2 regions of the Glutamicibacter endophyticus genome follow, and region 1 is predicted to be linked to the other one. Evidence: predicted binding sites of a transcription regulator. Region 1 holds the regulator's gene; the other holds the start of a gene.
What was found. Region 1 encodes Rex, which represses fermentation and respiration genes when NADH is low (regulators of the CRP and FNR family bind a similar motif). Its sites were predicted from a motif close to CTTGTGAANNNNTTCACAAG; they were not measured.
Positions count from the first base shown of each region.

Region 2: the regulator Rex is predicted to act here: its motif matches at 1,524-1,543, upstream of ACJD00_RS02165 (queuosine precursor transporter).

Region 1 covers NZ_CP174200.1:2,592,512-2,595,914, reverse strand. The annotation lists gene ACJD00_RS12130 (helix-turn-helix domain-containing protein) at 1-137, shown strand, start outside; gene ACJD00_RS12125 (30S ribosomal protein bS22) at 278-376, shown strand; gene ACJD00_RS12120 (HAD-IB family hydrolase) at 452-1,270, opposite strand; gene ACJD00_RS12115 (glutaredoxin family protein) at 1,331-1,576, shown strand; gene ACJD00_RS12110 (redox-sensing transcriptional repressor Rex) at 1,622-2,278, shown strand; gene ACJD00_RS12105 (DUF3824 domain-containing protein) at 2,368-3,141, opposite strand; gene ACJD00_RS12100 (histidine phosphatase family protein) at 3,313-3,403, shown strand, end outside.
Region 2 covers NZ_CP174200.1:434,871-438,273, forward strand. The annotation lists gene thiD (bifunctional hydroxymethylpyrimidine kinase/phosphomethylpyrimidine kinase) at 1-38, opposite strand, end outside; gene ACJD00_RS02155 (hypothetical protein) at 72-686, opposite strand; gene ACJD00_RS02160 (TetR/AcrR family transcriptional regulator) at 783-1,478, opposite strand; gene ACJD00_RS02165 (queuosine precursor transporter) at 1,810-2,517, shown strand; gene ACJD00_RS02170 (ABC transporter ATP-binding protein) at 2,584-3,282, shown strand; gene ACJD00_RS02175 (DUF6297 family protein) at 3,279-3,403, shown strand, end outside.

The DNA.
Region 1 (3,403 bases):
ACCGTCTGATTCACGCCGGCGACCTGCCCGCAGTGCAGTTCGGCCGCTCCTACCGCGTTCCGGAAAACGCCGTTGAATCCTACCTCGCTGCCGCGGCCATTGACCCGCAGCAAGGCACCGGTTCACTCGGACGATAGCCTCGCGGTGGTCAGAGCATGGCCGTACAGCGGGTAATCTATTAAGGAACGTTTAACGTCCGGTCAATCCCTGAAGACATCGCGGTTGCGGTTCTTGCCGTTAGGGGTTGGCGCATTAATTAGTTTGTGAGGAATCCACTATGGGCTCAGTTATTAAGAAGCGCCGCAAGCGCATGTCGAAGAAGAAGCACCGCAAGCTGCTTCGCAAGACCCGCCACCAGCGCCGCAACAAGAAGTAAATTCGCACTTCGCGAATTTGCCGTTGTGGCAATGTACGCCGCCGCGAGAGGATTTCCTCCGCGGCGGCGTGGTGTTTAAAGCTCCTCGTGGTGATTCCCACGTCGGGTGACCGAGCGCTTCGCGGCCCAGATGGCACCCAGGACCCCGGCAATGCGAAGTCCGACCCGGGCGGCGCGCTGACCGGTCCGAAAATCGTAGACCTGCCAGCCACAGCGTTTGGCGTAGCCGCGGAGCCGCCCGTCGGGATTAATCGCGACCGGATGGCCGACCGCTTCCAAGAGTGGAATGTCGTTATACGAATCAGAATAGGCCCACGAGCTCGACAGGCTAATCGAACGTTCGCGAGCCAAGCGACGCGCAGCCTCGGCCTTCTGCACCGCGTGCAGAATCGGCCCCTCAAGGGCGCCGGTGTACTGTCCGTCCTGTTGGGCCACCTGTGTACCCAAGGCTCCGGTGAGCCCTAGCCGACGGGCGATAACGGAGGCTACTTCATTGGGGGTGGCCGTCACCAGCCAGACTTCGCGTCCCACGGCCATATGCTGTTGGGCAATTGAGACGGTACCGGCCCAGAGTTTGGTGGCGATGAACTCGTCATAGATTTCCTCGCCGATGGCCTCCATATCAGCCACCGAGATGCGACGCACCATGGTCAGTGCGCGGTCACGAATCTTATCGATGTCGCCAAGGTGCTCGCCGCGTGCGGCAAACATCGTTTGTTTCAAGGCAAAGAAGAGGATCTCGCGCCAACGGAAGAAACGGCGTTGATGCATCTTCTTGGCCAGTGCGTAGAGGGAGGCTCCGCGCACCAAGGTGTTGTCGACATCGAAAAAGGCCGCGACGCGTTCTTGCGTCGCGGCACCGTCGTCCTCGGAAAACTGCTCGTGGGGCTCCATTTGTATCATCTTATTTCATTGTCGGTGTGCCTCGGGTATGAGACATGAGAACATTAGACGGTGACTTCTTCCCCGGAAATTCAACTGTTGGTGCGCTCCGGTTGCCACCTGTGCGCAGCGGCGCGCCAGACGGTGCACGAGGTAACGCAGGAACTTTCTTTGGAGTTCAGCGAGCTCGACATCGATGAGCATCCCGCACTGCTGGAACGTCACCATGAAGAGGTGCCGGTATTGCTCATCGACGGAGCGGTGCGCGACTTTTGGACGATCGATCCCGTTCGGTTACGTCGTCTGCTCACCAGATAGCCCTCGGCCGCTGCCGTCCTTCAGTTTTAGACCCGAAAGGTGTATGTGCCCGCCAACGATGCCCGCGCCCTACCCGAGGCGACTCTAAACCGCTTGACCCGTTACCTGCGCGCCCTGCGGGCCTTGCACGTGCGGGGGATTGAACGCACCAGTTCGGGGGTGCTGGCCACCGAGGCCGGCGTGAACCCCGCGATCCTGCGTAAAGACCTTTCACTCTTAGGTTCGTACGGCACACGGGGTGTGGGTTACGTAGTCAAGGATCTGGCCGACCACATTGAGCGGACCATGGGTTTGGATCACCCATGGAATGTCGCCATCATCGGTGCCGGTAACCTTGGGCGGGCCTTGAGCGGTTACGGCGGCTTTTCGAACCGCGGTTTCAATGTCAAAGCGCTACTGGATAGTTCCGCCGATCTGATCGGGACCCCGGTCGGTAAACTCCGCGTCCAACCGGTCGGCTCCTTATCTCGAGTCGTCGAAGACCTGGAAATCAACATGGCCGTGCTGGCGATCCCCTCCAGAGAAGCTCAGCAGCTGGTGGACGAGCTCGTGGAGGCCGGCGTGCGGAACATCCTGAGTTTCGCGCAAGGGGCGTTGACGGTTCCCGATACGGTGAGTTTGCGACGCGTGGATCTGTCCACGGAGCTTCAGATCCTTGCATACCACGCGGTACAACGTAGCGAAGAGGACACGGAGAAGTGAATCTTCGCGTTGCTCAGGTAGATTAATGGACTTCGGCCCCGAAACCCATGCTGGGTTTCGGGGCCGAAGTCCATGCCGAAGTGTGGTCTTTAGCGGAAACCAGCCCTGCGTGCCATCCGGCGCTGGCGAATGTAGTCGCTCGAGGGGCGCAACCAAGCGCACACCACGCCGGCAATGCCGGAGAGGATCGACGCGACGAACACCAGGTTCAACATGGTGCTATCGGCGGCCGAGGCGTAGAGGGCCACGACCGGGACGTAGATGAAGCCAAGCAGCGAGATGACGCCGAAGATCGTGGCGATAATGCGGAAAGCGTTGATGCCACGCCATACCAAGAAGCCCACCAAAAGGTAGAGCAACACCGAGATGATGGCGCCGGCCATAACCGAACCGGCGAGGGTGCTGTTCACGAGGGAAATGAACTGTTCCGGATTCTCCAAGAGCTGTCGCATCTCCTCGGTCTCCGGCGAGGAGCCGCTGGCTTCGAGTTGCATGCGCATCTGCTCTTCGAACATGCCCCACTCCGAACGGATCATATTGGTGATCAGTTCGCTTTGGACCAGTAAGAAGTTAGAGATTGCGCTGAGCACACCGGCGGCGGCAATGAAAATAAAGGCCAGGTTCAAGGTCATCGGGCGCTGCGTGGGCGGCTGGACCGGTGCATAGCCACCCTGCGATCCGTCCGAGGCCGAGTAGGCCATCGGCGCGCCATAGGCATTGGTATCACCCTGCGCGCCGGGCTGACCGTAAGGGTTCTCGCCATAAGGGTTCTGACCGTAGGGAGCCCCCGGCGTAGAGCCCGGGTTATAAGGCTGGCCTGGCTGGTTGGGGTCGTGCGGCTGATAAGGGTCGTTAGTACTCATGCGAATCTCCTGCGGTAGTTGGTGCTATCTCCAGCCTAATTGCCACGTCGCGGTACGTTGACCATCCCAAAGGATGGTTTTTACTTATGGGAATACCATGCAGGAGCTGTGAATACTTGATCACGGACACATTTGTCATCACCGGCCGTTAATGTTTGAGACACTGGAAGCATGCCACGATCGACCGTTCATTTGTTGCGCCATGGGGAAGTTTTTAACCCGGACAAAGTGCTCTACGGGCGGATTCCCGGTTATGGCTTGT
Region 2 (3,403 bases), 1.4 Mb from region 1:
GTGAACGCTGGGCGTGGGGCGGTGATATTTTCAGTCATTGTTCCAAAAATCGTTTTTGAGAAGGGCAGATGTCAGCTCTGCTGCCAGATGCTGATCGTCGTGGCCTTAGACCAACCCTCCGCAAGGTGTTCGGCGTGGTCTTCGGACGCAATTAAGAATATCCAAGGTAGGCCATGGGCAAAGGCCGACCCCGCAAAACTAGCGATAACTGCTCGCCGTGCGGTGTCGGGGTCACTGGGCGCGAAAAGATCGGGGTCCGAGATCAATCCGAACGTTGATCCATAATGCATCCGGCCGCGGGCCACGGGGCGATCGAAATCGGCAACCTCAACAACGTCGTAGTGATCCATGGGTGCTTCGAAGAGCACAGAGGTTTCAGCCAATTTCACGGACTGTTCCACGTCGGTTGGCTGTGCCGCCAGCAAGGTCATCGTGCTCAGCGGGGTGAAGCCCGCGCTACGCAAGGATTGCGTGTTGCCGTCGTTGCCGGGCCCTAGGAGAATGAGTCTGCGTACGTCGGCAGGCGGTGTCCAGTCCGCGGCCGGCCAGTAACGCAGAATTTCGGCGTCGTTACCGTCTTGATCTACGGAGCGGACCTGATCTTCGCCGGGAAAAGACGCGATGCGATCGCGCAGAAGCGCATAGGCGGCGGTCCATTCGGGAAGTTGCCGCACTGCTGTGCCCATGGTGTATCCAACTCCTTGCCGTGGTGGGAAAAGGGATCCTTCATTCAGACTCTACGCCCACCATGACCGAGCACAAGAAATGTGGTGAACCGTAGGTTACGAAGCCTTGGCCTGTAGTCGTTCGGAAGGATCGCGCTCTGCGGTCCCGGTGGTGGAATCCATGAGTTCCATGACATCCGTGAACAGCGAACGGACCACCGGCAGGCGGCAAAGCACGGCAAACTTTGCGATGACCGGCGCCAAGGCTATGGCCAACGCCCGGGAGCGGCGTTGCGTCTCGGAGGAGTCGTAGGCCCACACCGACATCAACTGGCGCGAAACGAGCCAGAGGAAACGCGGTAGATCCTTTCGGATGCCCAACGGCGGCAGGGGCCTGGCTTCGTCAACCACTTGACGCCATAACGCAAGTTCTATGCCCTCTCGCTGCGCGTCGGTCGCGTCCTGAGTCGCGGAACGCAGTACCTGCATAAAGGCCGGCCCGAAGTCGTGATAGGGGCGCATCACCTCGATCGCTTCCTTGAACACGATGCGAATATTGGCCTCAAGCGTATTGCCTTCGCCGAGCAACTCCTTGCATCGGCGATATTGCTCCGTGCGCAAATTCAGCAATAGGTGCCCCACGATCGCCTCTTTGGAGTCGAAGTAGTAGTACGCGTGAGACAACGAGACTCCGGCGCGCTGGGCAATAGTGCGCATGCTGGATTCGCGATAGCCGGACTCTGCGAAGCAGGTTAGGGCGGTATCCAACAGGTGCGCTCGAGTCGCTTTCCCTTTGGTGGTGCACGGCTGCATCCAAACTCCCTTTCCCGTGACTTTTCGTCTTCCCAGTCTAGCCATTTTTTGAACGCGTTCAAAAATTGCGCGTGGGCCACTGGAGTCCATGCGAACCGCATCACCGACCAAACCGATTGTTCAACTAGCTGGTGCGAAGAATACGTAGTGAGATGCTGAATTTGCGGTCTTTGACCTTTCAAATACCATTTGGGCGTGAAGCGCCTCACGGAAGCGTGTCTCGTACACCATGGGATACTTGGCAGGTAAGTGCTAATACAGCGGGAAGTGACTGACGCGAGCTTCGACTCGGCTCAATTCCTGGCGAACCACTTTGACAAGGACTTTTCTTATGGGCGTTGAAACCGCCATGCCGTCCGCGCGGCCTTCGCGGGCACGTTTTGCTACGCCGGGTTCGGCGTACTTCTCCACCTTGCTCACCCTCATGGGAGCGGTGGTGATTCTCTCCAACATCGGCGCCTCTAAGGGCGTGATCATCGGACCCCTGGTCACCGACGGCGGGTTCTTCCTGTTCCCGCTGGCCTACATCTTGGGCGATGTGATCTCCGAGGTGTACGGACTGAAGGCGGCGCGGCGCTCGATCATCACCACATTCGCTCTCGCGATTTTTGCCGTGGTGTGCTTCTGGATCATGATCCAGCTACCCGCGGCAGAGTTTTACGACGGCCAAGAAGCCCTTGAGCGCACGCTCGGACCGGTGTGGCAGATCGTTCTAGCCTCCGGACTGGGTTTCCTCGTCGGACAGCTCACCAATTCTTGGGTGCTGGTTCGGCTTAAGGAACGCTTTGGTGAGCGGGGTCTGATCGGTCGTCTGGTGGGATCCAGTGGCGTCGGGGAATTGCTGGATACGGTCATTTTCTGCTCGGTGGCCGCACCGGTTCTGGGGATTGCAGACGCAGGTACCTTCTTGAACTACGTTGTCGTCGGGTTCGTCTACAAGACGGCCGTTGAAGTCCTCTTCGTGCCAGTTACGGCGCTGGTTATCCGTTGGTTCAAGAAAGTCGAGCCCGGCTACAACGTTGAGCCCACTCAGCCTTAAGTCGTAGGACCGGTTCAGCACACCGAGCGACGTGTCACGCCCGCTCTCGTTGGTAGCGTGAGCGCTATGGATAGTACCGACGTAGCCCTGCGGCTCGATTCTTTGGAATTTGGCTACGCAGGACGCGCCTTGTGCGAACCGGTCACGGCGGTGCTGGAACCCGGAACCGGGTACGGCATCATCGGGAGCAACGGATCCGGTAAATCCACCCTGCTACGCACGATGGTTGGGGCTCAGCCAATGGTGGCAGGCGGCGTGTATTACCGCGGGGAGCCGTTACGGGAAGCCGACCGCATGGTGCGTGGGCAGGTCGCCGTTCAAATCGACGATGGCGCCTTCTTCGAAGAGCTGACCGTGGCCGAGCATCTGGAACTAGTGGCGCGCGGACATCGGGTAGCCCGCTGGGAACGGGCAGTCGAGCACGAACTGGAGTTTTTCGCCCTTGCCGATGTCGCCGAGCATTTGCCGGCCGAGTTATCTTCGGGGCAACGCCGCAGGCTTCTCTTGGCCTCGACCTTGGTACGTCCGGCAAGTTTGCTCATATTCGACGAGCCCGAGCAGCGTCTCGACTACCAAATTCGGCAACGGCTCTACCATCGACTGGCTGAGCTCCGCGATGCACGCGGGGTGGGGCTGCTAGTGGTGAGCCATGACCCGCAATTGATCCGCCAATCACTGCAGCAGGTGCTGCTGCTCGAGGGGCGAAGCATCCGGGCGCTCGACGCCGAATCCGGTGCCCGCTGGCTCGAAGGCCGAGTGTCATGACCGTCGCCAGCACAGACTTCGAGCCACAGGATATCTTCAGGCGTGCGCGCGCACGGCGCAGTACCCAGGAGCGTTTTGATCGCTTTTCCGACGGATATATCTGGGTCTTAGCCGTCCTGAT